4 regions of the Pseudomonas sp. NPDC087690 genome follow, and region 3 is predicted to be linked to each of the others. Evidence: riboswitches for the same ligand, from Rfam matches in the RefSeq annotation. Region 3 holds a riboswitch; each other region holds the start of a gene.
What was found. A riboswitch is a leader RNA that binds a small molecule or an ion and turns the genes downstream of it on or off. The one in region 3 is predicted to bind cobalamin.
Positions count from the first base shown of each region.

Region 1: another riboswitch for cobalamin. It lies ahead of ACIPIZ_RS06540 (ABC transporter substrate-binding protein); the one in region 3 lies ahead of cobO (cob(I)yrinic acid a,c-diamide adenosyltransferase).
Region 2: another riboswitch for cobalamin. It lies ahead of ACIPIZ_RS02735 (CbtB domain-containing protein); the one in region 3 lies ahead of cobO (cob(I)yrinic acid a,c-diamide adenosyltransferase).
Region 4: another riboswitch for cobalamin. It lies ahead of ACIPIZ_RS03200 (TonB-dependent receptor plug domain-containing protein); the one in region 3 lies ahead of cobO (cob(I)yrinic acid a,c-diamide adenosyltransferase).

Region 1 is NZ_JBIUVX010000002.1:524,953-532,508, reverse strand. It holds gene phnE (phosphonate ABC transporter, permease protein PhnE) at 1-314, shown strand, start outside; gene psrA (iron-containing alcohol dehydrogenase PsrA) at 425-1,516, shown strand; gene ACIPIZ_RS06565 (MFS transporter) at 1,648-2,943, shown strand; gene ACIPIZ_RS06560 (LysR substrate-binding domain-containing protein) at 2,954-3,823, shown strand; gene phnX (phosphonoacetaldehyde hydrolase) at 3,898-4,725, shown strand; gene ACIPIZ_RS06550 (hypothetical protein) at 4,791-5,069, opposite strand; gene ACIPIZ_RS06545 (Ppx/GppA family phosphatase) at 5,078-6,013, shown strand; cobalamin riboswitch at 6,056-6,250, shown strand; gene ACIPIZ_RS06540 (ABC transporter substrate-binding protein) at 6,394-7,407, shown strand; gene ACIPIZ_RS06535 (iron ABC transporter permease) at 7,416-7,556, shown strand, end outside.
Region 2 is NZ_JBIUVX010000001.1:591,011-598,566, forward strand. It holds cobalamin riboswitch at 843-1,065, shown strand; gene ACIPIZ_RS02735 (CbtB domain-containing protein) at 1,187-1,384, shown strand; gene ACIPIZ_RS02740 (CbtA family protein) at 1,396-2,097, shown strand; gene ACIPIZ_RS02745 (cobalamin biosynthesis protein) at 2,094-2,507, shown strand; gene cobM (precorrin-4 C(11)-methyltransferase) at 2,589-3,335, shown strand; gene nfuA (Fe-S biogenesis protein NfuA) at 3,498-4,082, opposite strand; gene ACIPIZ_RS02760 (acyltransferase family protein) at 4,140-5,162, opposite strand; gene ACIPIZ_RS02765 (fatty acid cis/trans isomerase) at 5,347-7,556, opposite strand, start outside.
Region 3 is NZ_JBIUVX010000035.1:22,253-29,808, forward strand. It holds gene cobU (bifunctional adenosylcobinamide kinase/adenosylcobinamide-phosphate guanylyltransferase) at 1-396, opposite strand, end outside; gene ACIPIZ_RS23610 (cobyric acid synthase) at 547-1,998, opposite strand; gene cobD (threonine-phosphate decarboxylase CobD) at 1,995-2,987, opposite strand; gene cbiB (adenosylcobinamide-phosphate synthase CbiB) at 2,980-3,888, opposite strand; gene bluB (5,6-dimethylbenzimidazole synthase) at 3,885-4,535, opposite strand; gene ACIPIZ_RS23630 (cobyrinate a,c-diamide synthase) at 4,532-5,932, opposite strand; gene cobO (cob(I)yrinic acid a,c-diamide adenosyltransferase) at 5,929-6,540, opposite strand; cobalamin riboswitch at 6,621-6,852, opposite strand; gene ACIPIZ_RS23640 (hypothetical protein) at 7,015-7,556, shown strand, end outside.
Region 4 is NZ_JBIUVX010000001.1:697,956-705,511, reverse strand. It holds gene ACIPIZ_RS03210 (ABC transporter substrate-binding protein) at 1-598, opposite strand, end outside; gene ACIPIZ_RS03205 (ferredoxin) at 595-954, opposite strand; gene ACIPIZ_RS03200 (TonB-dependent receptor plug domain-containing protein) at 954-2,891, opposite strand; cobalamin riboswitch at 2,983-3,189, opposite strand; gene ACIPIZ_RS03195 (autotransporter domain-containing protein) at 3,466-4,218, shown strand; gene ACIPIZ_RS03190 (saccharopine dehydrogenase family protein) at 4,317-5,444, shown strand; gene ACIPIZ_RS03185 (DUF2269 domain-containing protein) at 5,446-5,937, shown strand; gene ACIPIZ_RS03180 (thiol-disulfide oxidoreductase DCC family protein) at 5,921-6,280, opposite strand; gene ACIPIZ_RS03175 (nucleotidyltransferase family protein) at 6,488-7,048, opposite strand; partial or broken gene ACIPIZ_RS03170 (LysR substrate-binding domain-containing protein) at 7,237-7,521, shown strand.

The DNA.
Region 1 (7,556 bases), on a different contig from region 3:
ACCAAGGCCCGATTGAAGCGCTGCAAGCGACCGGTGCCCGGCCGCTACAGGTGATCGTGTTTGGCGTTTTGCCGCAAGTCATCACCGCGTGGATTGCCGTGATTCTGTACCGCTTCGAGGTCAACCTGCGCTCGGCCACGGTGCTCGGCATGGTCGGCGCTGGTGGCTTGGGTTTCGAACTGGTGAGCAGTCTGAAGTTGTTCAAATATCAGGAAACCGCGACCTGCATCATCGTTATCACCTTCATGGTGATCGTCGCCGACGCCATCTCCAGTCGCCTGCGCGCGGCTATCCAGAGCGGTTCGGCGCGCTAGCGCAAAGCGGCTATCGGCTGAGCCGATTCAAACCTGCGATTTATCGATTTGTACCGTTGTCGACCGCCATCGAGTATGTGGCCACACGACAACAACAAGAAGGATCCACCATGACTGCCCGTTTTCAGAACCCCGTCGATACCCGCTTCGGCTGGGGCAGCCTGCAAGACCTCGCCGCCATCACCGAGCAACAGCGCGTCGCCCTCGTAACCTTCCCTGAAGCCCGAGGGCTGGGCTTGGTGGACCGTTTGCAACGCTTGCTCGGCGAACGTCTGATCTACATTGTCGAAGACGTCCAGCCCAACCCCGACGTCGGCCATCTGCGCAGCACTTACGAGCATTTCTGGCAGCACGCCGGCGAATGTGACGTGGTACTCGCCGTGGGTGGCGGCAGCGCCATCGACACCGCCAAAGCGTTGATCGTCGGCACCGAATCCGGGCATTTCGATGAACTGTTGGCGCTGCTGGCGGCCGGCAAACCGTTCACCCCGGCACGCTGCAAACAGTTGATCGCCGCGCCGACCACCGCCGGCACCGGCAGCGAAGTCACGCCGTGGGCGACGATCTGGGACAGCGCCAGCCAGAAGAAATACTCGCTGCACCTGGATTGCACCTGGCCGCGCGTGGCGATTATTGATCCGCAATTGATGCTCACCGTGCCGGCCAGCGTCACCGTGTCCACCGGTCTCGATGCGTTGTCCCACGCGCTGGAAGCGATCTGGAACGTCAACGCCAACCCGGTCTCCGACACTTTCGCCATTTCTGCGATTGAGGACATTCTCGAATGCCTGCCCCGTTTGCACAAAGACCTGTCGAGCCAAGAGTTGCGCACGCGCATGGCACTGGCCGCACTCAAGGCCGGGCTGGCGTTTTCCAACACCAAAACCGCGCTGGCGCATTCGATTTCCTATGAGATGACCTTGCGCCACGGCTTGCCCCACGGCATCGCCTGCTCTTTCACCCTGCCGTTGGTGCTCGGCTTGGCTTGGGGTCATGACGCAACACGTGACCGCGTCCTGCAACGGGTATTCGGCGAAGATCTGCTCACTGCGCAACAGCAATTGCGCGAGTTCCTGCACAGCCTCGGGGTGAAGACCGAGTTTGCCGATTACGGCGTCTCGGCCAAGGACGCCGAAGACATCATCCACCTCGCGATGCAGGGCGCGCGCGGCAAGAACTTCATCGGTTCACAAGCCGCCTGACCTCGCCCGCAACCTGAACGACCCAAGCACAGCCGGCGGCGTACAACGCCGCGGTGATTTCCTGCCGCACCAAAAAAGAGTGCACCCGCCGACGACAAACGGCGGGAACCCACAACAATAAGGAAAAGATCATGAATCGTGCCGAAACAATGCCTGGTCTCGCCGTCCGTTCTGCCTCGTTCCGGGTCGCCCAGTGGCGCATGCTGCTGGCGGCGATGTTCTGTTACCTGTTTTTCTACACCGGTCGGCAGACCTTCGGTTTTGCCATTCCGGGGATTCAGGCCGAGTTCGGTTTGAGCAAGGAAACCCTCGGCTGGGCCTCTGCGGCGATGCTCTGGGCCTACGCGATTGGTCAGGCAATCAACGGCAACCTCGCCGACAAGTTCGGTGGCCGGCGCATCATGACCCTCGGCGCAGTGCTGTCCTGCGCGGCGAACTGGGTGACCAGTTTTGCCGGCGGTTTCACCAGTTTGATCCTGCCGTGGGGCGTCAACGGCTACTTTCAGGCCTTGGGCTGGGCGCCGGGCGGTCGGTTGATTGCGAATTGGTGGGCGGCGGGCGAGCGCGGCAAGGTCTATGGTTTCTACACTTTCGCCGCCGGTTGCGCGTCGATTCTGTCGTACGTCACCTCCATCGTCGTGCTCGAAGTGCTGCAACTGGAATGGCGCTGGATCTTCCGTTTGCCGGTGCTGCTGATGCTCGCCGGCGGGATCATTTTCTATCTGGTTGCCCGCGAACGGCCGCAGGATCTGGGCTTCGAACCGGTAGGTGATACTGGCGTGGCCAACGCCGACGACAAACATCAGGAAGCCGCGCATGGCGAAGTCGAGTCCTCGGCTCAACGCTATAAAGCCGTGCTGAAAAATCCCCGGCTGCTGATCGCCGCGCTGTCACTGGGCTTTCAAAACGCGGCGCGCTACGGCTTGATCGTTTGGGTACCGGTGCACTTTCTCGGCGCTGACTGGAAAAGCGGTGACGGCATGATCGATCCGAAATGGATCACCGTCGCCCTCCCCGTCGGCATGGCAGTCGGTGCACTGAGCAACGGCTGGGTGTCGGACAAGTTGTTCGGCTCCAAGCGGTATCTGGCGATCATGCTCTACATGTTCCTCGGCGCCGCGACCAGCCTGTGGATGTGGAGCCTGCCGCCGCACAGCGTGATCGGCCTGGTGGCGTTGTTCCTTTGTGGCTTCTTCGTTTATGGCCCGGCGTCGAGTTTCTGGGCACTGTGCCCGGATCTGGTCGGTGCCAAACGCGCCGGTACGGCGACCGGGATCATGAATTTTTCGTCCTACCTGTTCGCCGGATTGGCCGAGCCACTGATCGGGCGTCTGCTTGACACCACGGCAAACACGTCTCTCATCTTCATAGTGGTCACCAGCGCCTGCCTGTGCAGCGCGGCAGTGGCCTTGTTCATTCGACGCTGACGGGGCTTGCATGTACCAGTATCACAAGTGGTTGCGTTCGTTCCATGCGGTGGCCAAGACCGGCAGTTTTACCCTTGCTGCCGAGTTTCTCAGCGTCGGTCAGCCGACCGTCAGCGAGCAGGTCAACGCGCTGGAAAACACCTTCTCGGTCGAGCTGTTCCATCGGCGTGGACGCTACATCGAGATGAGTGCAGCCGGACACAAGCTCTACGCCATCACCCAAGGCCTGTTCGGTCAGGAGGATGAGGCCGTGCAGCTGTTGCAGAGTTTCAAGCAGCGCAAGACCGGCATGTTGCGCCTCGGCGCAGTGTCGCCGCCGATTGCGATGAACCTGACGTATGAGCTGATGCAGCGCCACCCGGATATCGAACTGGAAACCTCGTTTTCTTCGGAAAAGGACACCCTGGCGCGGCTGTTCAACTTCGACATCGACGTGGCGATTCTGGCGCTTTCGGAATTCGATGAGCGCTTCCATACGCGGCTGTATCACCGTTATCCGATCATCGCTGTGGTGCGCGATGACCATCCGTGGGCCAGTCAGGCGCAGGTACACATCAACGAAATCAGCCGCGAAAAATGGGTGATGCGCGAGCAAAGTGCGCGCACCCGCCAACTGGTGGAAGAAAGCTGCAAGCGCCTCGACATCGAGCTCAATTGCGTCATGCAACTCAACAGCCGCGAAGCCATCGTGCACGCCATCGTCAAGGGCATCGGCATCGGGTTTGTCTCGGCCGTCGAGTACGCCGAAACACCCGGCACCACCCCGATCACCTTTGTCGGCCACCCGTTCTTTATCGAATACCACCTGTGCTGCCTCGGTATCCGCAGGAACCGGCCAGTAATTGCCGAACTGTTTGATGCGAATCCACCGCTGACCTGATCAGCACTGACCCTTGAACCGCCTACCTCATCACCGAGGGACGGTCCACGCTTACCTGAAAACGGAGATTGACCATGCAGTACCAACAACCGACTCACCTGCAAGCCGCGATCCTCGACTGGGCCGGCACCGTTGTCGATTTCGGCTCGTTTGCACCGACGCAGATATTCGTCGAGGCCTTTGCCGAGTTCGGCGTCGCCGTGTCGCTGGAAGAAGCGCGCGGGCCGATGGGCATGGGCAAGTGGGATCACATCCGCACCCTGTGCAACCTGCCGCAGATTGCCGAGCGTTATCGTGCGGCGTTCGACCGCTTGCCGAGCGATGACGATGTGACGGCGATCTACGAGCGCTTCATGCCGTTGCAAATCGAGAAAATCGCCCTGCATTCGGCGTTGATCCCGGGCGCACTCGAAGCCATTGCGGCGTTGCGCAACAAAGGTTTGAAAATCGGCTCGTGCTCCGGTTATCCGGCGGTGGTGATGGCCAAGGTCGTCGAACTGGCGCGGGAAAATGGCTACGTCGCTGATCATGTCGTCGCCACCGATGAGGTGCCGAATGGCCGGCCATATCCGGCGCAGGCATTGGCTAACGTGATTGCCTTGGGCATCGATGACGTGGCAGCTTGCGTCAAGGTCGACGACACCTGGCCGGGGATTCTCGAAGGGCGCGCCGCCGGTATGTGGACGGTGGCGTTGACCTGTTCCGGCAACGCACTGGGCCTGACCTATGAGCAATACAAGGCGTTGCCGTCGGATCGACTGGCAGAGGAACGTGCGCGGATCGGCAAGATGTTCGCGCCTTCACGTCCGCACTACCTGATCGAAACCATCGCCGAACTGCCTGAGGTCATCGACGACATCAACGCACGCCTGGCGCGCGGCGAAACCCCGCAAGCCTGCTGACGCATCCCCCTTACCCCTGATCGTTCCCACGCTCCGCGTGGGAATGCAGCCCGTGACGCTCCGCGTCACTGGACGCGGAGCGTCCCTAGAGGCATTACCACGCGGAGCGTGGGAACGATCAGTTCGCGGCATTGCCAAATCGCGGGCAAAAAAAAGCTGCCAAAACCGGCAGCAAAAACTTTAAGAACACGCGATGTATTGGCCTCAGCATAGACGCCGGATAATGACAGTGTCATGACAGCCGAAAATTCATTCAACCGCCCCTGCCCCGTCATCAGGATGTCATCAAGATCACGGCAGAATCCTCGCAAACCGTCTTGAGCCTCGCGACGGATGCTCTGCAAGGATTCCCATGAAAGACGACGCCTCGCTGTTTGCCGCCATCGACCTGGGTTCGAATGCCTTTCGCCTGATGATCGGCCAATCGGTGCGCTGTCGAAAGGGCTTGCAGATTCAGGAAGTGAAAACCTTGCGCGAACCGGTGCGTCTGGCCGAGGGTTTTGACGGCGGCGTGCTGGATGCGTTGGCACTGGATCGTGGCTGGCAGGCGTTGGCGCGGTTCGGTAAAAAACTGCGCGGTTTCGAGGCCGGCCGGGTTCGTGCGGTGGCGACCAGCGCCGTACGCGAGGCCGATAACGCGCAACTGTTTCTGGCCAGTGCCGAACGGCATCTGGGCTTTCCCATCGATGTCATTTGCGGCCATGAAGAGGCGCGGCTGGTCTATGCCGGCGTGACTCACGCCTTGCCGAGCGCCGCAGACATGCGCCTGGTGGTCGACATCGGTGGCGGCTCCACCGAGCTGATCCTCGGCCAGGGTTCACAGCCGTTGCTCACCGAAAGCATCGCCATCGGCAGCGGCACGCTGAGCACGCGGTTCTTTCGCGGCGGTGATCTGTCCGCCGGCGCGCTACAGGAAGCCGAACGCTTCGCCATCCTGCAGTTTGAAAGAGTTGCACGACGCTACCGTGCTCAGGGCTGGCAGCAGACCATCGGTTCCTCCGGCACCGCACGCATGCTCGCCAAAGTGCTCAAGGCCAATCGTCTCAACGACTTCGGTCAGGACGGCATCACCTACGGCGGGCTGCTGCGCCTGTCGCTGCTTTTGCTGAAAGTGAACAACGTGCACCAGCTCAAGCTCGCCGGCCTGCAACCCCATCGCCAAAGCATTCTGCCTGGTGGGCTGGTGTTGATGCTGGCGGCCTTCAAAGTGTTCGGCATTGCGCAGATGGTGCCCTCCGAACCGGGCCTGCGTTTAGGCGTGCTGCACGGTTTGATGAGCCAACACTAATCCTCGCCACGGCAGATTCGTCTCCCCTTCAGCGGCTCGATCGACTACCATGCCGCCGCCGGTTCCCGAACGGGAATAATAGGGAATCCGAGGTGCTTGCTCAGCACTGATCGGAACTGCCCCCGCAACTGTAGGTGCCGAGCCTGCTCCACGACTGCCACTGGGTGAATCCCGGGAAGGCCGGAGCCAGGCGATGACGCATCAGTCAGGAGACCTGCCGGCACAGTGACTACTAACCGGCGGGGTGTCCGGGAAGGACATCGTGCCGTGCGCGTCTTTGTTTGATGACCGGCCTTGCGCTGTTTTCCTGACCGCGTTCGATGGTGTGTTTCCAGACCGTACTCTCCCGCTCCCCGTACGGTTCCCTCGGAGACTGCCCCATGCTGCTGCCCCGCATCGCCACCCTCATCACCGGCCTGACCCTTGGCGCCTTGGCGCAGGCGGCCCCGACGGTGTATCCGCTGACGGTCGAGAACTGCGGCAGCACCCTGACCTTCCAACACGCACCGACGCGCACCGTGACCATCGGCCAGGCCGGCACGGAAATGCTCTACGCCATGGGCCTGGGCGACAAAGTCGTCGGCACCTCGCTGTGGTTCAACAATGTGCTGGCCAAGTACAAGCCGCAGGACGACAAGATCGAGCGTCTGGCCGATAACGAACCGAGTTTTGAAGCGGTCATCGGCAAGCGCCCGGAACTGGTCGCCGTGGAGCTGGAATGGATGGTCGGCCCGCAAGGCGCGGTCGGCACCCGCGAGCAGTTTCATGAATTGAAGATTCCGACGTACCTGCTGCCCTCCGATTGCGAAGCCAAGGACAACCTCGTTGGCGCCGACGGCACGCGGCTGGCACCGTTTCGCATCGATACGATTTACAAAAGCGTGAGCCAACTGGCGCAAATCTTTGATGTGCAGGATCGCGGGCAGCAGCTCAATGATCAGCTCAAGGCCAGCCTCGCCAAATCCATCGCCACCGCCCAGGGCAAACAGCTCAAGGACGCCAGCGCACTGGTCTGGTTCTCCAGCGCCGAAATGGACATCGAGCCGTTTGTGGCCGGGCACAAAGGCATTCCCGATTTCATGCTCAGCACCCTCGGCGTGCGCAACGTGGTGGAGTCCGATGAAGAGTGGCCAACGGTTGGCTGGGAAACCATCGCCAAGGCCAACCCGACCTTCCTGGTCATCGCGCGCATGGATCGTCGACGCTTTCCCGCCGACGACTATGAAAAGAAACTTGCCTTCCTGCGCAGCGACCCGGTGACGCGCAACATGGACGCGGTGAAACACAACCGCATCATCATTCTCGACGCCATGGCCATGCAGGCCAGCCTGCGCATGTTCGACGGCATCGAGCAACTGGCCACGGCCATCAACGGCTATGACCTGTCGCAATGAGTGCCAGCCTGATCCGCACGCTGCTGGCCCTGGCGACACTGTTGATGGCAGTGGTCGCTGGCGTGGCCATCGGTGAAACCTCGATTGAACCGGGCGTGGTCGTGCAAGTGCTGGCGAACAAATTGTGGGGCGCCGGGTACGCGCTGGAT
Region 2 (7,556 bases), on a different contig from region 3:
GCGGTTTCGCTCTTACAGCGAGTCCCTTTTTCAAACGCCAAAAAGGAACCAAAAGGCTTTGCCCCGGCGTACGGCACTTCGCTGAGGCTCAGTGTTCCCTCGCTACGGTGTCCATCCGGGGGCATCGCCTACGGTTTGCTTCGCTGCACCTCCTCTCGATGAATGCGGCTGCGCCGCACGGCGCTGCGCGCCTACCCCCGGATGAACACCTCCGCTCGGCCTGCCGAAGGGGCAAAAAAGCCAGATCAAAAGCCAGATCAAGAGCCAAAGCCAGATCACGAGCCCCTCACCCTAGCCCTCTCCCGGAGGGAGAGGGGACTGATCGAGTTGTTTGGGCGAGGTACGCCGACGTGCGATACCGCGTCGAACGCGCATTTTGAAAAGCCCAAAAATCGGCTCCCTCTCCCTCGGGAGAGGGCTGGGGTGAGGGGCGAATCCACCACAAAACCAAAGCCGACCACGCTGTGCTCTTTACCACTCAACAGGATGAGCGTTAGCTCGGCTGCAGCTCTTGATCTGTAAGGCGACGTCGGAAGGCTGAGTGGAGGGATTGATCCGGGCGTGGGAGCGCAGCAACCGTTTGGCGCAGCCAAACACAGCGAGAGGAGGTGCAGCGAAGCAAACCGTAGGCGCTGCGCCCGGATCGATCCCGGAGCGAAGGGACCCCGAGCCCCAGCGAGCGGGCCGCACGTAGGAGCAAGCCTTTTTGGTTACTTTTTTCTGGGCCGGCATTCCGGGCGTCTGGAAAAAGTGACCCGCCGTAAGGGCGGAACCCTAATCAGCAACACCCGCAGCAACGGATATACACCCAAAAATTGACCAAAACCCCACCCCCATGCTCTCCTACACACCTTGTTACGGGTGCCCTTCACAGGGTGAAACGGGAAACCGGTGAATCATGTGCTTTACTCAAGCCCATGTCAGTCCGGTGCTGCCCCCGCAACGGTAAGCGAGCGAAGCGTCAGATCCACTGTGCCAGTACGGTATGGGAAGGTGACGCTTGCAGGTAGGCCAGATGCCAACCCCTCGTGAGCCCGGAGACCGGCCCGCAACGCACAGTACGCATTTTGCGTCGCTGAACATAACAAACCCGCGGTGGGCGGGCGCTGTTCGAACCCCTGCGTGCTCGACCCGCAGGGGTTTTATGCGCTCTGAATCACCCGCTGACACTCCAGAGGGAAGCGCCATGTCGATCATCAGCAGCACCGGCAGCAACACGGACAAAATCGCCAGCACCACCACCCTGAGCCAACGCCTGACCGCCGCTGTCTTCGCGTCGATTCTGGGTGCCAGCCTGGTCTATTTCGCCGGTTTCTCGCATATCGAAGCAGTGCACAACGCCGCGCACGATACCCGCCACAGCGCCGCGTTCCCGTGCCACTGAGACCTGCCGACATGATCAAGCGAATTGCTCAAACTGCAGGTTTCACTGGCTTGCTGGCCGCCCTGCTCCTCACCCTGCTGCAAAGCTTCTGGGTTTCACCGCTGATTCTCCAGGCGGAAACCTTTGAGAAGGCCGAACCGGTTGCCGAAGTCCACGAACACGCCGCTGGCACTGCTGCGCACACTCATGATACCGAGGCCTGGGAGCCGGCAGACGGCTGGCAGCGCGTGGTTTCGACCACTGGCGGCAACCTGGTGGTGGCCGTGGGTTTCGCCCTGATGCTTGCGGGTCTGTACACCCTGCGCGCGCCGACCAAAACTTCGCAAGGCCTGCTCTGGGGGCTGGCCGGTTACGCAACATTCGTGCTGGCGCCCACTCTGGGCCTGCCACCTGAATTGCCGGGCACCGCTGCAGCCGATCTGGCCTCGCGACAGATGTGGTGGATCGGTACTGCCGCGTCGACCGCTGTCGGCCTGTCGTTGATCGCATTCAGCCGGCACTGGTTGATGAAAATCCTCGGCGTGGCGATCCTCGCCGTGCCGCACGTGATCGGCGCGCCTCAGCCGCAAGTGCATTCGATGCTCGCCCCTGAAGCATTGGAAGCGCAGTTCAAAATCGCTTCGCAGCTGACCAACGTAGTGTTCTGGCTGGCCCTGGGCCTGATCAGCGCCTGGTTGTTCCGCCGCAAAATCGATGGTCAATACCACGCATGACGAGTGACAGCGCAGCGCCGACCTTCGTGGTCGGCCTGGGCTGCCAGCGCGGCTGCCCGGCCAGCACGCTGCGCGCGTTACTGGATCAGGCGTTACAGGCACATCGCATTGAGCTTCATGCGGTGAAGGCTTTGGCCAGTATCGACCTGAAACGCGATGAACCCGGTTTACAGGAACTCGCCGCACAACTGGCGCTGCCATTGCTGTACTTCAGCAGCGAGGAGTTGGCCAGTTACCAAGAGCGACTCAGCCACCGTTCCGAGATCGCTTACGAACGCACCGGTTGCTACGGCGTTGCCGAAAGTGCTGCGCTGGCCCTTGCCGAACAGTTGATTCAGGCACCGGCAAAACTGCTGATTTCCCGGCAGAAATACGCCCAGGCCACCTTCGCATTGGCCGGCGCCGCGTAAAAACCCGATAATCCCCGCCATCGATCATGAGCAATCTTCATCTGAAGCGATTGCTGCGCCTCTTTTTCACAGGATTCTACGATGACCGTCTACTTCATCGGCGCCGGCCCCGGCGACCCGGAACTGATCACCGTCAAAGGCCAGCGGCTGATCCGCAGTTGCCCGGTGATCATTTATGCAGGCTCGCTGGTACCGGCGACGGTGCTCGAAGGTCATCAGGCTGACACGGTAGTCAACAGCGCCGAATTGCATCTGGAACAGATCATCGAACTGATCAAAACCGCCCACGCAAAGGGTCAGGATGTGGCGCGGGTACATTCCGGCGATCCTAGTCTGTATGGCGCGATTGGTGAGCAGATTCGTTATCTGCGCGAGCTGAATATTCCGTTCGAGATCATCCCTGGCGTGACCGCGGCGGCCGCGTGCGCGGCGTTGCTGGGCGCGGAGCTCACGCTGCCGGACATTTCACAAAGCGTGATTCTGACGCGTTATGCCGATAAGACCGCGATGCCAGCGGGTGAGGAACTCGGCAGTCTGGCGCAGCATGGTGCGACCATGGCGATTCATTTGGGCGTTAATCATCTGGACAAGATTCTGACGGAACTGCTGCCGCATTACGGCGCTGATTGCCCGATTGCAGTGATTCACCGGGCGACGTGGCCGGATCAGGATTGGGTGGTGGGGACGCTGGCGGATATTGCCGGGAAGGTTGAGGCCAAGGGGTTTCGGCGTACGGCGTTGATTCTCGTCGGGCGGGTATTAGGGAGTGAGGTGTTTAGCGAGTCATCGCTGTACCGCGCGGGGCATGCACACCTTTACAGACCCTGAAAGCAAAAGATCGCAGCCTTCGGCAGCTCCTACATTGGAATGTGTTTCCCTGTAGGAGCTGCCGAAGGCTGCGATCTTTTGATCTTGTGGCACCAGACAAATGCACTCATCACGGGAAAATGCATTGCCTGGTTTGTGACGGCTTCGCAGTGAACACCTTACTTAGTAGTAGGCGTTTTCTTTCTGCGTGTGGTCGGTCACGTCACGAACGCCTTTCAGCTCCGGAATGCGCTCAAGCAAAGTACGCTCGATGCCTTCCTTCAAGGTCACGTCCGCCTGGCCGCAGCCCTGGCAACCGCCACCGAACTGCAGCACGGCGATGCCGTCTTCAACCACATCGATCAGGCTGACCTGGCCACCGTGGCTGGCCAGCCCCGGGTTGATTTCGGTTTGCAGGTAATAGTTGATGCGCTCGTTGACCGGGCTGTCGGCGTTGACCATCGGTACTTTGGCGTTTGGCGCCTTGATGGTCAGCTGGCCACCCATGCGGTCGGTGGCGTAATCGACAACGGCGTCATCGAGAAACGCTTCGCTGAAGTGATCGATATAAGCGGTGAAGCTTTTCAGCCCCAGCGCGGTGTCTTCAGGTTTTTCTTCGCCCGGCTTGCAGTAGGCAATGCAGGTTTCGGCGTACTGAGTGCCAGGCTGGGTGATGAAGACGCGGATGCCGATGCCCGGGGTGTTCTGCTTGGAGAGCAGATCAGCCAGGTAATCGTGGGCGGCGTCGGTAATGGTAATAGCGGTCATGGAAACTCCTCGCAGGCTTGGGCGCAGTTTACGCCAATCGTTGCGCCGGACAAAGTCCTAGTATTTTTGTCGGGAAAGATTCTCGTCGGGCGCGCCGTCGATTCGCGCCTTGAGCCAGCGATAGCTGCGTTTTTCTACCCATTCGTAGCTCAGCCATGAGCCGACGCCGATCGCCAGCGCGCACACGACAAACATCAAATACGGGTTGATGCCATAGCGTCGCGCGATGAAACCGCCCGCCGACAGCACCAGAACATGCATCAGATACACCGAATACGAACAATCACCGAGCAGCTTGAGCACACGGCTGCGCTCGACATAACGCTCAAGCGAGATACACGCCATCACCAGAACCGCACTCGGTACACCCCAATTGAGCAGCCTCGGCGCCGGTGCCAAATGATAAATCGCCAGCAACGCCGCGACGATGGCCGTCAGTGGCAGCCACAGTCCCGCACCGATCCAGCCCCGGCGATAGAGCATGCCGATGCCGATCCCCAGCAGAAACTCATAGACAATGTCCGAACGGTAAAACTCGCTTATCCAGCCAAACCCGGTCCACGCCTGACTCACAGCAAACAGCAACGCCGTGACTACCAGCAGGCGCACCTGCAGGCGGAACAGCAACGCCCAGGCAAACAGCACGTAAAACAGGATTTCGTAATTCAGCGTCCAGCCGACATTCAGCGTCGGATAGAAGCCGTAGCCGCCGGGGTTTTCCGTGGGAATGAACAGCAACGACAACAGCAGATGGTTCCAGTCCACCGTCTGATCCGGCAACAGCGGCTGGGCGAACACCACCAGCAGCGCCATCAGCAGGGTGTACAGCCAATACGCCGGGACGATGCGAAACAGGCGGTACAGCAGAAAGCGCGCCGGTGGCAGCGGTTTGTTTTCGGTCGAGAGGAAAATCACCAGACCGCTGATGACGAAGAAGATATCGACGCCCACCGCGCCCTTGTCGATGAACAGCTGCCCGATGGGCCCACGCGCCTGAAAGTCGAAGAAGATCTGCATGAAGTGATGGCAGACCACCGTCCACGCGGCAAGCGCACGCAGGGCCTGCACTGAAATCAACATTGCCCGCTCCCGATCACAAGTCCTGAAACCACCGCAGATCCCTTGCAGGAGTGAGCCTGCTCGCGATGGCGGCGGCACATTCAACATCTCCAGTGCCTTATTCTCCGCTATCGCGAGCAGGCTCACTCCTACAGGGGTTTTGCGGTGTCGCTTGAAGTTGGGACAGCAAGCCTGTCTCAAACGATCAAAGATTCTCGTAGCGGTTCATGTCCAGCACGCCCTCTTCCACCGGGTCGGTTTCGTGGATGTACTGAGTCAAATCGTGGAAATAGAACCAGAATTGCGGATGACTGCGGCGAATTCCCCAGCGTTCGACGATTTTCTCGAAACGGTTGGCATCTTTGGCGTTTTCCATTGCATCGACAAATTCAGACACCTGATCGGCAGGGATGTTGAAGATGAAGTTCGGATAACTGCTGAGCACGCCCGGGAAAATGGTGATCGTGTCCAGTCCAGGCTGATAGCGCAGCGACTCACCGAGCAGGAACGCCACGTTGCTGTGTGCACGATTGCGCAGCAGGCTGTAGACCTCGCGTTTGCCGCTGGCGGTTTCGACGCGCAGCATCGTCGCTTCCGGCAACTGATCAATCACCTTCAAACCGGCCGCCGGGCGTGAAGTCAGGCGACTCAAGGCCTGTTCGGCATTTTGCAACGCCGGGTCGATATTCGGCCGCGAGCAGTAAGCGCCGTCGCAGCGATTGATCGGATCCGGCCGCGCATTGAGATCGCCGTAACGCGCCAGCAATTGCATGGCGAAGTCGTATTTCGGGTCTTTTTCGTCGAGCTTCAGCGCAGTCGGCTTATCGTCGTCAATCGCTTCGTAATCGAGCCACATCTTGAACTGGCCACTGTTCTGGTACCAATCGTCCAGATAGTCCTCGCGCGAATCGGCCGGCATCAGGCGCAGGAAATTCTGCTCGGCGCCGTTGCGGATCAAGTCGAAATACAGGCGAGTCTGCGCCTGGTGGGAGACGTTACCGAACACGTCGAAGTTGACCGCCAACTGGTAATAGGTGCGTTCAAGCAGCGGGTAGTCGAACAACCACATCGTCTGCGGCACTTCGCCGATCAAGCCCTTGGTCACCGAAGCACTGTCAAAGTGGCGGAAAATGCTCAGCAACGCGTTGTCGTTGCCCGCCCACAGCGTCGACCAACTTGGCGCAGGGACTTCGGCATAGCTGTCGCGACGCAACGCCTCGTATTCATTACGTTTGTCGCGATAGTTGTGCCACAGGCTCAACACGCTGCCGACGTCGTCGTTCTGCCCCGGCATCGCCAGCAACGGCGTGGCCTGGCCACGATAGTTCGGATCGGTGATGTACAAGTCGTGTTCCGGCGCCTGGAACAGCGCCCAGAAGTTGTCGCGGATTACGTCGGTCGCGATCTGCCCACGGCACACGGGTCCACGAATAAAGGTGCGGACAAAATATTCGGCGTTATCGAGCATGAACTGATAACGCGCCTGCGCCGGAATCGCTTCAAACGTGGCGAACGGATTGGCGCGGCTCTGCGGGCCGTAGCCCGGCAAGGCATTGACCTGCCAGTTGCCGCTGTAAAACAGGCTTTTGACCCGCGCCATCTTCGCCGCGCTCAGCGGGTAGGTGATGTGGGTTTTGTGCACGATCACCCCTTGCACCGGCCACAAGCGGTAATACACCTGCGTACCCGGATCGTCGTTCGGGCGGCGGGTGGCGATCAGGTCGATTGGCTGGCCAGTCGGCGTGCGCGAACGCACCCATTGGAAGTAATGCCCCGGCTCGCCGTCCTTGAAATAAAGGTGCGCGAGGAACAGGTGTTCGTACAACCAACGGCCAACCAGGCTTTCGCGGGCACCGGGGCTGTTGAACAGATTTTCCCACTGGACGATTTGCAGGGATTCTTTAGCGCTCGGCGCCAGGCCTTGTTCGTCAATCGGCGCACCAGAGGCGAGCCAGCGTTGCAAGGTCTGGTATTGCTGATCGGTCAGGCCAGTGACTGCCAGCGGCATGCCTTCTTTCGGGTGCGCCCCGGCGTAACCCTCGAATTCGGCGGGCATGGCGCACTGGTTTGCCCGATTCAGACCCAAGACGATGTCTTCGGGAAGTTTCGCGTTGGGCGTCAGCGGCGTCTTGTGCCCCAACTCCAGCATCCGCGCCATCAACGCCGCTTGGCTGCCTTGGGCGTCGAGTACCGAATAGAAGTCCTTTTGCTGCCAGGCGCGCTTGCCGAAGGCGTCGTAAAACAATCGGGTGGTCGGCGCCGCGACAGTGCGCTCGCCGTCATACACCGGCATTTTGCTCGCACCACGGGCTGCGCCCTCGCCACTGCCGAGATTGAGCTGGCAGGCGGAGTCGTAGCAGGCGTGGCAGGCCACGCACTTCTCGGTGAAGATTGGCTGGATGTCGCGGACGTACG
Region 3 (7,556 bases):
CAGCGGCACGACACCCATTCCGGTCTCGTTGCTGACAAAAATGATTTCTCCTGGCAGCGAGGCCAGACATTCGAGCAGGGCTTCACGCTCGGCGGCGAGACGCTCGGCATCGTCGAGCATCAGCAGATTGGTCAGCCACAGGGTCAGGCAATCGACCAGCAGGCAACGCTCGGCGCTGGCGCTTTCGCGCAGGACGCGGGACAGTTCGAGAGGTTCTTCGATAAGCGCCCAATCGGCCGGGCGACGCGCGCGATGATGGGCAACGCGATCGCTCATCTCGCCATCGAGCGGCTGGCTGGTGGCGATGTAGGTGACCGATAGATTGCTGTCGGTGGCGAGTTTTTCCGCGAGGCGGCTTTTGCCGGAGCGGGCGCCGCCGAGGATCAGTTGGAGCATGGGGTCATCCTGAAAATTGTGGGTTGAGGCGAGTGGCGCTATCACGAGCAGGCTCACTCCTACAAGGGATCTGGAGTAGCCATGAATTTTGTGTAAAACACATAACCCTGTAGGCCTTCGCCTGCTCGCGATGAGGCCATTAAATTCACCTCAAATCTCACAGAGCTGACGCAACAGATCAGTATCCAGATGCTTCTCGACCAGATCCGCCAACCGTTCGATATCACGCTCGCGCAAGCCGTGATAATCCACCTCCTGCACATCGCTCAACCCGGCCCAGCGCAGCAACGCCGCACTCGCCGCCGGCGATTCGAACAAGCCATGCAGGTATGTACCGATCACCTGCCCGTCCAGACTCTGCGCACCATCACAACGACCGTCATCCAGATACACCGCTGCACTCTCCAGCGCCGGCCCGCTGGTCACTCCCGCATGAATCTCATAACCGCTGACTACGGCATCTTCCAGCGCCAGCCGCCCCCGCACATTGCGCAATTGCTTCTCGGCTTCAAGCGTCGTTTCAAAGGCCAGCAAGCCCAAACCAGCACTCGAACCGGGAGCGCCTTCGAGGCCGAGCGGGTCGTGCACCTGTTCGCCGAGCATCTGCAGACCACCGCAAATCCCCAGCACTTTGCCGCCGTAACGCAAATGCCGGGCGATCGCAGTGTCCCAGCCGTTGGCGCGCAGATACGCCAGATCGCTGCGCACGCTTTTCGAGCCCGGCAGAATGATCAGATCAGCGGGAGGGATCGCCTGCCCCGGCCCGACAAATTGCAGGTCGACCTGCGGATGCAGGCGCAGCGGATCAAAATCGGTGTGGTTACTGATGCGCGGCAACACCGGCACCAGCACTTTCAGAACCTGCTCAGCCTTGTCAGTCTGGCGCTGGTCGATGCCGTCCTCGGCCTCCAGATGCAGATCCATCACGTACGGCAGCACGCCCACCACCGGTTTGCCGGTGCGCTGTTCCAGCCAGTCGAGGCCCGGTTGCAGCAAGGCGATGTCGCCGCGAAAACGGTTGATGATGAAACCTTTGACCCGCGCCTGTTCGCTCGGCGAAAGCAGTTCCAGCGTGCCGACCAGATGGGCAAAAACCCCGCCGCGATTGATATCGGCAATCAGCAGCACCGGACAATCCACCGCTTCGGCAAAACCCATGTTGGCGATGTCGCCGGCACGCAGATTGATCTCCGCCGGCGAGCCAGCACCTTCGACCATCACCAGTGGATACGCGGCGCTGAGTCGCTCATGAGAAGCCAGAACAGCTTGCATGGCGATGGCTTTGTAGTCGTGATACGCCACGGCATTCATCGACGTCACCGCGCGACCATGAATGATCACTTGGGCGCCGGTGTCGCTGTTCGGTTTGAGCAGAACAGGGTTCATGTCGGTGTGCGGCTCAAGAAACGCCGCTTGCGCCTGCACGGCTTGCGCTCGGCCAATCTCGCCACCGTCGGCTGTCACCGCGCTGTTGAGCGCCATGTTCTGCGGCTTGAACGGCACGACCGCCACACCCTGACGTGTTGCCCAGCGGCACAGCGCCGTGACCAGTGTGCTTTTGCCGGCATCGGAAGTGGTGCCTTGCACCATCAGGGTGGTCATGGGTTGTCCTTGGTGAAAGCGATTAAAGCCTGTTCCAGACGCGCCTCTTCAGCCGCATCAGCCGGCAAGCCGAAGCGCAGGCTGCTGTTGTGCGTGAAGATGCGCAGGAGAATGCCGCGTCGGGCCATGAATTCGTGCAGCGCTGGCGCCTTATCAGTGACCAGCCACTGAAACAACGCGCAGCCGCCCTGCGGTTTGAAGCCGTAGCGTTCAAGCAGTGCGGCCAGCCGCTCGCTCGCTTCTTCGCTGCGAATCCGCTGGCGTGTGTGGCCTTCAGTGTCTTGCAGACACGCTTGCCCGAGCACCCGTGTCGGCCCGCTCACCACCCATGGCCCGACCTGTTCGGCGAGCAACCTGAGCAACTTGCGCTCGGCCAGGACAAACCCCAAACGCACACCGGCGAGGCCAAAAAACTTGCCGAATGAACGCAGCACAATCAGCCCGACCTGATGCGCGTGAGCCGCCAGGCTCAGGTGCGGCGTGTTGTCCATGAACGCTTCATCGACCACCAGCCAGCCACCGCGCTGCGCCAGTCGCGCATGCCAGTCGAGCAGCCGTGCCGGTGTCAGGCTCAGGCCGGTCGGATTGTTCGGATTGACCACGACCAGCACGTCGAGGTTATCGAGAAAGAACTCGACTTCCTGCTCCAGCACTTCGCGCACGATGTAGCCACTGCGGCGCCAGGCCTCGGCATGCTCGGCATAGCACGGCGATAAAACGCCAACCTTGCCAGCGCGACGCAAACGCGGCAGCAACTGAATGGCCATCTGCGAACCGGCCACCGGCAGCACTTGCGTGGCACCGTAGTAATCGCACGCCGCCTGCTCCAGACCGTCATCGGTTTCCGGCAGGCGCGCCCAGGCGCGCAGCGGGATGTCCGGGATCGGGAACGGCCACGGCGCAAGACCGCTGGACAGGTCGAGCCAGTCCGCCTCGGCGATGCCGTAATCGTGCGCCGCCTTGCGCAGCCGGCCACCGTGCTCAAGCATAGAATTCAGCCCCAACGCAAAGAATCAGCAGCCATAACCATACGCCGCGCTGGACCAATTGCCAGCCACGGTCGATGGAGTCGGCATCGGCCGGTTGCCCTTCGCCGAGTTGCGGACGCTCATGCAGTTCACCGTGATAAATCGCCGGCCCACCCAATTCCACGCCCAGCGCACCAGCGCCAGCCGCCATCACGGGACCTGCGTTAGGGCTATCCCACTTCGGTGCCTGTGTGCGCCAGCACTTAAGCGCGAGTCGGGTTTTGCCCAATAGCGCGTAGGTCAACGCCACCAGACGCGCAGGAATGTAGTTCAACACGTCGTCGATTTTTGCCGCTGCCCAACCGAAACGCTCGAAGCGTTCGTTGCGATAGCCCCACATCGCATCGAGCGTGTTGCTCAAGCGATAGAGCACCACGCCCGGGGCTCCGGCGACGACAAACCAGAACAGCGCGGCAAACACCGCGTCACTGCCGTTTTCCAACACTGACTCAGTGGCAGCGCGAGCGACAGCAGTGCTGTCGAGTTCATCGGTCTGACGACTGACCAGATAGCCGACTCGCTTGCGCGCCTCATCCAGATCATCCGCGCGCAAGGCTGCGGCTACCGGCGCGACATGCTCGCCGAGGCTGCGCATGCCGAGGGCGCAATACAACGCCAGAATCTCGACGACCCAACCCACATACGGCGCCCAGGAAAACGCCGTGGCGAGCAAGGTCAGCGGCACCACCGCGATCACCCACGCGGTGACGCCATGGCTGCGCCAGCCCCGCCCACCGGCGTTGAAACGTTGCTCGATGCGCCCGGCAAAATTGCCGAACGCCACCAGCGGATGCCAGCGTTTCGGTTCACCCAGCAGCGCATCCAGCGCGACCGCGGCGACACTCAACAACGCCACACTCATTGACTCACTCCCCAATAATTCTCAAACAGCAACTCATTGAGCGGACGCGCCTGCGCCCACCCTTCGAGTACCAGCATCGGCGCCGGATAGAATTCCTTGACCGGGCCCAGACATAAAACGGCCAGAGGCTTGGCACCTTCGGGCAACTTCAGCAAATCCGCCAACGCCTGCGGCTCGAACAGCGAGACCCAGCCCATGCCCAAGCCTTCGGCACGCGAGGCCAGCCACAGATTCTGGATCGCGCAGGACAGCGAGGCCATGTCCATTTCCGGCAGCGTGCGGCGCCCGAAGATGTGCTTTTCGCGATCATCCATCAGCGCCGCAACCAGCACTTCGGCGCAGTCACTGATGCCTTCGACCTTGAGTTTCATGAACTCGTCACTGCGCTCGCCGAGGGCTTCGGCGGTGCGGATGCGTTCCTCTTCCACAAGATTCTGGATCTCGCCGCGCAGGCTACTGTCGCTGATGCGGATGAAGCGCCAGGGCTGCATCAGGCCAACGCTTGGGGCCTGGTGGGCGGCTTCCAGAAGTCGGCGCAACAACTCCGGTTCGACGCTGCCACCGGTGAAGTGGCGCATGTCGCGGCGTTCGGCGATGGCTTTATAGACGGCTTGGCGCTCGGCTTCGGAGAATGCGTTGTCGGTCATGGCCCTTTCGCGAGCAGGCTCGCTCCCACAGGGGATTGCATTTCGTCAGGCACGACATCGCCCACTGCAGGAGCGAGCCTGCTCGCGATAGCGTCCTCAAGGGACGGTGCAAACAATGCTGCGATAGCCACAGGATTCGACGGAAAATAGAAGTGCACATAAGAAGCCGTCATCCGCCCTTCCCGATAAACCGCCTCAGCACCACGCCCACCATTCGGACTCAAGCCACGCGCAATCGGCGTCAGTTCGGTAGTCGTCAACGAATGATGATAAGTGTGCCCGCGCAACGAACCTTCCGGCAGATCCACCGCTTGCAGCGCCAGTGCCGCCAGACGCTTTTGCATCACCGCGTCGCCCTTGAGCAGTCCGACCAATTCGGTGCGAGTGCCTTCAACGTCCGTCAAAGAGTCGAGCAGATACAACATGCCGCCACACTCAGCGAGCAACGGCTTACCCGCTGCATGATGCGCGCGAATCGCCTCAAGCATCGCGGTGTTCTGCGACAACGCAACATGGTGCAATTCCGGGTAACCGCCGGGCAGATACAGACTGTCTGCCTCAGGCAATTGCGTATCGCGAATCGGTGAGAAGAAGCTCAACTGAGCACCCATCGCGCGCAGCAGATCCAGACTCGCGCCGTAGGTGAAGGCAAACGCCTCATCACGCGCAACGGCAATGCGCACATCCTTCAGCAGCGGCTCGACAGCGATAACATCCGGTGCGGCAAATTCTACGGCCGGTGGCAGCGCTACCTCGCAACTACTGGCCAGTGCGTCGGCAGCGGCGTCGAGACGCACATCAAGGTCATTCAACTCGCTGGCCTGAACCAGACCGAGGTGACGACTCGGCAATTCGATGCCAGTCTCGCGCGACAACGCACCGTACCAACGCAGACCTTCGGTGAGGCTGCCTTCGAGCAATTGCGCATGGCGCAAGGTTCCGACACGATTGGCCAACACACCGGCAAACGGCAGATCCGGCTGATACTTCGCCAAACCTAGCGCCAACGCACCAAAGGTCTGCGCCATCGCCGTGCCGTCGATCACCCCGAGCACCGGTACACCGAAGTGCCGCGCCAGATCGGCACTCGACGGCGTGCCGTCGAACAGGCCCATCACGCCTTCGATCAGAATCAGATCCGCCTCGGCAGCGGCTTCCCACAACAGACGACGACTTTCCTGCTCGCCGACCATCCACATGTCCAGTTGATACACCGGCGCACCGCTGGCGCGCTCGAGAATCATCGGGTCAAGAAAGTCCGGGCCGCATTTGAACACGCGCACTTTGCGCCCCTGATTGCGATGCAAACGGGCGAGCGCAGCGGTGACGGTGGTCTTGCCCTGACCGGAGGCCGGCGCGGCAATGAGCACCGCCGGGCAGTGACGTGGCTGATTCAAAGTTCGACGCCTTTCTGCGCTTTGATGCCGGCCTGGAAGGCATGTTTGAGCATGCCCATTTCGGTGACCGTGTCGCCCATTTCGATCATTTCCGGCTTGGCCGCGCGACCGGTGACGATCACATGCTGCATCGGCGGACGTGCCTGCAGATCGCTGAGCACCTGATCGAGATCGAGGTAGCCGTGCTTGAGGGCGATGTTCAACTCGTCGAGCACCACCAGGCCGATCGACGGATCGCGCAGCAGCTCGCGGGAGACGGCCCAGGCGGCTTCGGCGGCAGCGATGTCACGTTGGCGGTCCTGGGTTTCCCAAGTGAAACCTTCGCCCATCACGTGGAAGCGCACTTGCTCGGGGAAGCGGCGGAAGAACAATTCTTCACCGGTGCTGTTGCGGCCCTTGATGAACTGCACCACGCCGCACTGCATGCCGTGGCCCATGGCGCGGGCGAGCATGCCGAACGCCGAGCTGCTTTTGCCTTTGCCGTTGCCGGTCAGCACCAGCACCAGGCCGCACTCGTCGGGCGAGTTGGCGATGCGTTCGTCGATCACGGCTTTTTTGCGCTGCATACGCGCCAGATGGCGTTCGTCGCGCTCGGGGGAATCAGTCATGGGGGAGCTCTCCGTTGGGGCTGGATAACGGCGGGCAGGCACAAGAATAGACGGCAAAAAGCCTGGCATCGCCCACCGTGATGCCGCTGGATGGATCAGGCCGGTCTCCGGGCTCATGAGCGGCGCTTGGCCTGGCTGCGCGCCTTCCCGCTTGTTTCGAAGCAGTGGCTCAAGGCGCAGCTTTTACTCATTTACCGTTGCGGGGGCAGCGCCGGGATCGTGATCGTTCTTCGCTTGAAGACAACCCTCACCGGCTTCCCTGTTTCACTCTGTCAACCGCAGTCACAGAGCACCTGAAACAAGCCGCGAAGGTTAGAGGGTTGGGGGTGGAGCGTCAATTAAAGAGGGGGCCAGCGGGCGAATAACTGCCGTCGATCAATTATCTGGCGCCAATCTTGTGCCACACTGATACAAATGATATCAAAGAGCCATGCTTTTCTCGAAAAAGCCACCACAACAATAAGGATGATGACGATGCAAGGCATGATCATCAGCAACCCGCGCCTGGAATTCATGCGCCCGGTGCTTGAACGCTGGTTTGACTGTATCGACCGTTACAACGCCGTACGCGGCGACAGCGACACGCCTTACTGGCACGACGAGAAAGCCAATCTCGGCTTGCTGACCGCAGCAGCCTGGATGGCCGAATTGGTCACTCTCAACGACACTGCCACGCGCAAACAGAATGAAGAAGGCGAGCGCAATGCCCGCGCCGACCTGTTCCTCGCCGGCGCCGATGACCGCGCTTACATCCAGGCCACGCAGCGCTGGCCCCGGGTGAATAATCTCAACCTGACCCAAGCTCTCCTCGACATCACCAGCGATGCGAAACGCATCAGCTTTGCCAGCGACCTCAAACTTGGCTGCCTGTTTGTCGCGCCGCAAAAAGCCCAACACAGCGCCAGCCCCGAAGAGCTGCAAGACATGGTCGACGACCTGCAAAAGGAGCACACCTGCGCGGTCGCCTGGTATTTCCCCTACGCCTACCGCAAGTTGCGCAGCGAGGCTGGCAACTA
Region 4 (7,556 bases), on a different contig from region 3:
GGCCTTCGCTGTCGAGGCCTTTGACTTCGCTGTCGAGATAGAACACTGACAGCGGTTTGCCTGTGCCGGCCAAGGTACGGGCGCTGGCGAGGTCGGCTGCCATGGACTCAATCAACGCCTGGGCTTTTTGCTGTCGGTGCAGCAGCTTGCCCAGCGTCAGCAAGTCATTGCGCACATGCGCGAAGTAATCCAGCGAATGCCCGTTGCAGGCCGATTCCAGCAGATACGAACCGACGCCATTGCGCGCCAGTCCCGAGCGTGAGGTCACCCCGTCGCCGAATGCCGTGGCAAAACCACCGATCACCAGATCCGGCTTCTGCGCGTAAAGCACTTCACTGGCGGGGTACTGCCGGGCGATCACCGGCACGCCGAAATAATCGGATGGCCGCTGGCCGGCAGCGGTGTCATCCAGATATGCCACGCCGACCAGCGCTGGCCCGGCGCCCAGCGCCAGCACGAGATCTGCCGCATGCTGATTGAGCGCGACGATGCGCGAAGGCTCGGCGCCGCGCCAGTCCTCGCCGCAATTACGGTAAGTGTCGGCGAACGCCGGTGTCGTGCAGAGCAGGGCACCTAACAACAGCCACAACCGGCTCATGTCCGCGCCTTGATCAACAGATCCGCGACCACCTCACCGCCCACCAGATGCCCCTCGACCAGCCGCTGTACATCTTCCTTGCTGTGCACGCCATACCAGCAGCGCTCCGGATACACCGTCACGATTGGCCCCTGATTGCACGGAAACTGGCAGTGCGTGCGTGTCAGCAAGACCCCGCCCGGCGTCTCGATGCGATCATGCGCGAGCAAATGCCGGCGCAGGGTTTTCCATAACTGCAAGGCGCCACGCTGGGTGCAGCGCGGGCCGGTGCAGAGGAACACATGGCGCGCGTGCTCGGGCACGTGCGACCAGTCCGGGTGCGTGTCGACGCCGTCGACGGTTTTGATCTCACTCATCAGAAGCGGTACGTGTAGCGCACTTCGGAGGTGAACGGCCGGCCGAGGTTATTGACGTTGCTCGAACGGCTGGTGACGTAATCGCGATCAAAGAGGTTTTCCACCAGCAGGCTCACGCGGTGCTGGTGGGCGTTGTCGAGGTAGCGATAGGCGTCGGCGTCGACCACGCAATAGTTGCCGTACTCGACCTGCTTCGAGCTCTTGATGTCGCGAATGTAGCGGATCGCAGCGCCGGCACCCCACAGGTGGTTCTCCGCTTCATAGCCCACACGAGAACGGGCGAAGAAACTCGGAATATCGTTGATGGTCACACCGGTGCGCGACTCGGTGAGGTTGCGGGTCATGTCTGCTTGCAGGCTCCACTGTTCGTTGAGCGCGAGCTTGGCGTCGGCCTCGAAACCGCGCATCTGGATCGTGCCTTCGCCGTTGACCCACTGAATGCCATCGAGGGTGATCAGGTCGTCGATCTTGCGTTTGAACAGGGTCACGCTGGCGCTGAATTCACGATCCAGCAGGAAGCCTTTGTAGTCGACACCCAGTTCGGCATTGCGGCTTTTTTCCGGTTTCAGGTTGCGATTGCCGATCTCGTCGCCCGGCTCGTTGACGAACAGTTGCTCGGCGTTCGGCAATTTGTAGGCGCTGCCGTATTGACCGCGCACCGACCAGTTGTCGTTGAGGTCATACAGCGAAGTGAGCATGCCGACCGTGGCGCTGTCACCGCCGCCCATGGCTTCGTGGCGTACACCGATGCTCGGGTGCCAGTCGGGCAGGGCGTCGATCTGCGGGCGCAATTGCGTGTAGAGCGCGTGGGCTTCGGCCTTGTCGTTGTCGATGATCAGCACATCGTCCTGGCCCTTGAACCACTGGTTGTCGCTGCCGAACACCAGTACGTGGCCGCCGGGCAGTTCAGCCTTGCCTTCGGCCTGCACGCCCCAATCGGTGAAGCCCCAATAGTCGTTGTGGTTGATCACTCTGGTACCGCCGCCCTCGACGTTGTTAACGCGGGTGTAGCGCGTGTCCCAGTCGTTGATATGGCCTTTGACGAAGTAGCTCAGACGCTCATTGATGGTCTGCTCGAAAGTCGCCGTGGCGATCTGCTGTACGCGATCGTTGGTGGTTGTGTGGTTGTCCACCGGGCGGGCGAAGTCGAGGTTGGCGTCGGCGTATTGGTAGAACAATTCCAGCCGCGAATCATCGCCGAACGACTGAATCGCCTTGCCGCCAAACGTGGTGACTTCGTAGGCGCGGTTTTTCTCACTGACGTTTTTCATGTCGCGATTGCGATACGGCTGATAACCGTCGGAGACGTTGTGGCTGACATACGCCAACAACCCGAGATCGCCGAAACCGTTAGTGAAGATATTTTCGACCCGCGCATCTTCGGTGGTGCCGCCGAAGCTGTCGACGCCCAGATTCACCTCGCCGGAGGCTTTGCGCAATTGCGGGCTGCGGGTGACGATGTTGATCACACCGGAAACGGCCTGAGTGCCGAACAACAGGCTCTGACCACCCTTGAGCACTTCGATGCGTTCGATGGCGTTAGCCGGCAGGGTGTCCAGATAGAGGCCACCGTACAAGCGATTGTTCAGGCGCACGCCATCGAGCAGGATCAGCGTGTCGTCGTTGCGCCCGCCCAGCAGCGAATAAGTGCCGTAGTCGAACGGTCCGTTTTTCGGCGCCACATACAAGCCGGGAATGAACATCTGCATCACACGGCTGACATCGGCACTGGGCCCGGCGCGTTCGATCTGCTCGCGGGTGACGATCTCGACCTTGCTGCCGAACTTGGCCATGTCGGCGACTGTGGTGGACTCCACCGACGGTGCGGAAACGATTTGTTGATTGAGTTCAAGTGGCGCGTCATCCGCCAGCAGCAGAGGGCTGAACAGGCAGCCGAACAAGAGGGTTGGAGCAGAAGTGTTGAAAGGTCGAATCATTGTCTTCTCGAAAAGGATCTTCGCAGAAGAGCATGCAGGAGAAGGCATCGCGCACAGCCAATACCGGCCCATGCCCGCCCACCGCAGGATTTTGCCAAACGAAATTTCAGGCCGGTCTCCGGGCTCGCGCGTATCGAGGCTTTCACCTTCCCATGGCCGTGCGGCCACAGTGGTGTATCGAAAGCATCACGCGCATACCGTTGCGGGGGCAGCACCGGACTTGTTCGAAAAGAACGTACCGGTTTCCCGTTTCACCCCATGCACGGCGGCATGGGACACCTGAAACTGGGCGGCATCTGAACATTCGACAGACCGTTCGTCAACTTGCCAATCCAGGTCCTCGACCCGCGAATTACCAACTTTGGAAATAACTACTAAGGTCTATAGCGGTCATCACAACGCAATATTGCGCGGCGTCGACAGGCGTGAGGGATACGCCAGGCACGCTGAACAGGGAGGTTTTCATGCACGGTGCCAGCGGCCCATCTCATGGCGGACACGTCCCGCATTTCATGCGCAATGCTTTACTGGTCGCCATGGCCAACACCCTGATGCTCGCAGATGTTCAGGCCGCGTGCGGGCCTTTGGCGGCGGGTGCCTACAACGTCTCGCAAACCTGTTTGCCTGCAGCCGGTGTCGATGCGTCGATCAGCACTCAGACGGGCACCACCATTACCACCACAGCCGGCTCTTCATTGAACAGTCGCGGCAACAACGCCAACGCGCTTACGGCGTCGGCGCCTACTGGACACACTTCGGCCCCTCCGGCTGGTATCTGGACGGCGTATTGCAGCTCAACCGCTTCGACATCGAAGCCAAACCCAACGACCTGGCCAAACTGAAAACCCGTGGCTGGGGCTACACCGCGTCGCTGGAAAACGGCTACCCGTTCGAAGTCGACAAAGACTGGTACATCGAGCCGCAATTGCAGGCGATCTACAGCTACGTCGATCTGGACAGCAGTGATGACGTCGGCGCGAAAATTCGCTTCAAGGACGTGGATTCTTTGATCGGCCGCGCCGGCGTACGTATCGCCAAGGACTGGGACACCGAGGGCGTCGACAAGAGCGCACGGCGCACCAATGGCTGGATCCGTCCGAGTATCTGGCATGAATTCAAGGGGCAACCGAAAACCGAGTTTTCCTCTGAATCGGGGTACATCCCGTTCGAATCCGACATTCAGGGCACGTGGGGCGAGGTCAATGTGGGGGTGGATTACCAGGCTAACCGGCGCACCACGTTTACCGCTTCGGCTGGCTATCGGCAGGGCTTTGATGGCGACAGCCATGGGTATGACGCGATGTTGGGGTTCAAGATCAATTTCTAGTCCTTACGGGTAAAACGCACTCCTACAGTGGATGGCTTGCTGACGTTCAGCCCTATATCCTGCACGCCTGTTGATGGATTGATTTAGGGAAGAATTGCATGCCGTTCAGGGTGATGGTGGTCGGTGGTTACGGAAATTTCGGCAGCATCGTGTGCCGCCATCTGGCGCTGATGCCGGACATCGGGCTGGTGCTGTCGGGTCGTGACCCGCGCAAATTGCAGCGCAAACTCGATGAGCTGAACAGCCAATCGGGCAACGTCTGCGAAGGCTGGTGCGGCGACGCCATGGGCGAAGAGTTCGAAGCCGCATTGCGTGCGCTGAACATTCAGTTGGTCGTGCATACCGGCGGGCCGTTTCAGGGGCAATCCTATGCCGTTGCGCAGAGTTGCATCGACGCTGGCGTGAACTACTGCGATCTGGCGGACTGCCGCACCTTCGTCAACGGCATCCACATTCTCGACGCGGGAGCGAAGCAGGCCGGCGTGGCGATCCTCAGCGGTTGCAGCTCGGTGCCGACGCTGTCGTCCGCAATCATCGATGAACAGCGCCAGCGTTTTTCACGCATCGACTCGATCGAACACGGCATTTCTTCTTCGGCGAAAATGCCGGGTCTGTCGACCATCGAAGGCGTACTCGCCTATGCCGGCAAACCGATCAAACAACTGAAAAACGGCAAGGTGCACGAAGTGTCGGGGTGGCTGGACCTGACCTTGCGCAAAATGCCGCAGATGGGCACGCGGCTGCTGGCCAACGTCGATGTGCCGGACATGGATATTTTCGCCGGTCGTTATGGTGCGCAGACCCTGAGTTTCAAGGCGGGCGCCGGGCTCAAGCTCGGCGGTATCGCCAATGGTCTGCTGGCTCAGGCACTCAAAATCGGACTGGTGCGCGACCATGCTTTGTGGGCCGCAAGATTGCATCGCCTGGGCACGCGCTTCGAGCGTTTCGGCGATGGCAAAAGCGCGATGTACATCGACGTGCAGGGCCTTGGCGTTGACGGCAAACCGCTGTCCATGACCGCGCAACTCACCGCCCTGAACGACAAAGGCCCGGAAATCCCCAGCTGCGCCGCCGTAGCACTGGCGACGAAAATGGCCCAAGGCTACGTGCCGACCGCCGGCGCCCGACCTTGCGTGGGCGAAATCAGCGTCGCCGAGTACATGGCCGCGATCAACGACCCGGCCAACCTGAGCCTGGCCGTGAACTTCGCGGACGGGCAACGCTGACATGCTCTATCTGTGCCTGAAGTACCTGCACATCATCGCGGCGATTTTCCTGTTCGGCTTCGGCATGGGCTCCTACCTCTACTTGATTGCCGCCAGCCGCACACGCAACCCGCAAGTGATTGCCCACGTCGCGCGCATGGTGGTGAGCTTTGACACGTGGATCACCACGCCGGCCGGTTTCGTGCAGATCATCACGGGTTATCTGTTGATGCGACTTTCCGGGCTGAGCATGAGCACCGAGTGGGTGCTGACGTCGTTGATCATCTTCTTCTGCGTCGGCTCGCTGTGGCTGCCGGTGTTGCTGTTGCAGAAGCGGCTGTGTGTGATGGCGACGAGTGCGAGCGAGGTGGGGGCGGGGCTTGATGAACAATATCAATTGGTTTACCGCAAATGGTTCTGGATGGGCGTGCTCGGGTTTGCCGGGATGTTTGTCATCGTGCTGATGATGGTGACGAAGATGACACCAGTGCAGTTGTTCAGCTTTCTGCTGTAGGCGCCGTTGCTTTGAGGAAGCGCTGTTCATGGTCAGGCGTGGGCAGCAGGCAGGTGTCGTATTTGCCGAACAGGCGATAGCGGTTCAGCGCAATGCGGTCGTAAGCCCAGTCGCGCAGGCCCCGGGGGAAGATGCGCAGCAGTCGCAACGGCTGCCAGCGGGCGGGCAATTGGCTGATGATTTCGAAGAAAGCGTTAGAACGTTCCCAGTAGTGGCGGTCGCGGATGACCGCCATGGTGTCGAATTGATCAATTGGCAGACCGGCCCACGCCAGAAGCGCCTGGCCTTCGGGAGATTGCACGGCGGCCAGACGTACGCGGCGTTGATGATCATGACGAATCAAAAAACGCGCTCAGCCGTTGCAGAGTTTGCACACGCCATCGAACAGGACCACGGATTCGTCCGGGTTGAGGAGCGGGGCGGGGGTTGGGCGGATTTTTGAGGTGGGCATGGGGTTGGGTTCGGGAGAGGCTGGAATGTTGCGATCATAGCCTTAGAAGTTGCTGTCTGCGAATGGCCGTACTTGGCAGGAACCGGCAGGGGTGAGAACTCACCGCTCCGTGACAAAGATCAAGTCGGGCCAAGTCTCACGCCACGCCTTGGCTCGAATGCGCTCCAGAAACATGGCATGTTTTTCGATTCTGAATCGTTCTGTTGGCCGTATCACCAGCGAGAACAGATCATCCAGCCCCAACGGCGCCGAAATCTCTATCTCGTCGTCACGATCAAGTCTGACAGCAACGGCAGTCGCCGTTTCGGGCCAACAGGTCATCGCATCGGCAGCGGAGCGATAGGGAGCATCGGCGTTGCGCAGGTGCATTCGCGCCTGATTCTTTACAGACCAGTTCAGTTCGCTACAGAGGCTCGACAGTATGTTTTCCAGCGCCGAATCGGTTTGCGCACTGGCACGTGCCGAGTCGAACCAGATGACATCGATGTCTGCGGGCAACGCTGATGGCTGGCGCTGATGCAGGTGATCCCACACCAGGCTGCGCACGAAACCGGCGCCAATCCAGCAATCCGGCAAGTCCAGTTCGCGAGCCATGCGCAGGATTTTCATCCTTACAGGATCCTGAGTGAGCAGGGTTTTTAGCTGTGTTTCGTGCTGCATTGGGTGTTTCTCATTGCGCTTGGTCATTTGATCTTGGCAAAGGTAGCCACAATCGTGACATTTGATGAATGCTTTCGACTGTTTTCAGATTGAAGCGGATCGTCGTGAATGTCTGCTTTCGGCCAATAGCTGCCAGTCACAGAAGGTTGCTTACGACCCAAAGCGAACGGTCGCGACAGGGAGAACTTGGCCGAATGACACGGATGGCGGTGGATGCCTGGCGCCAGAAGCAACGTTTTAGTCCGAACATCGTGCTGGAAGCTAACTCGATTGCCATCTTGAACAATGTACTCAAGCAATGTCGCTTGGCGACTATCCTTCTCGACGCGATAGTGCGTGAGCAAGCTGGATTACGTGAGCTTCGGACAATCCTATCGTTGCCTGGTCGCACAGTGGTGCTGTATCGCCGAAACAATGGGTATCACAGCGTGGCCGCTGACGCGTTTGCGAAACTCGTAAGCGTTCTGAGAACCCGCGTGTGCCTTATTGCCTGGGCGAAAATCGTTGG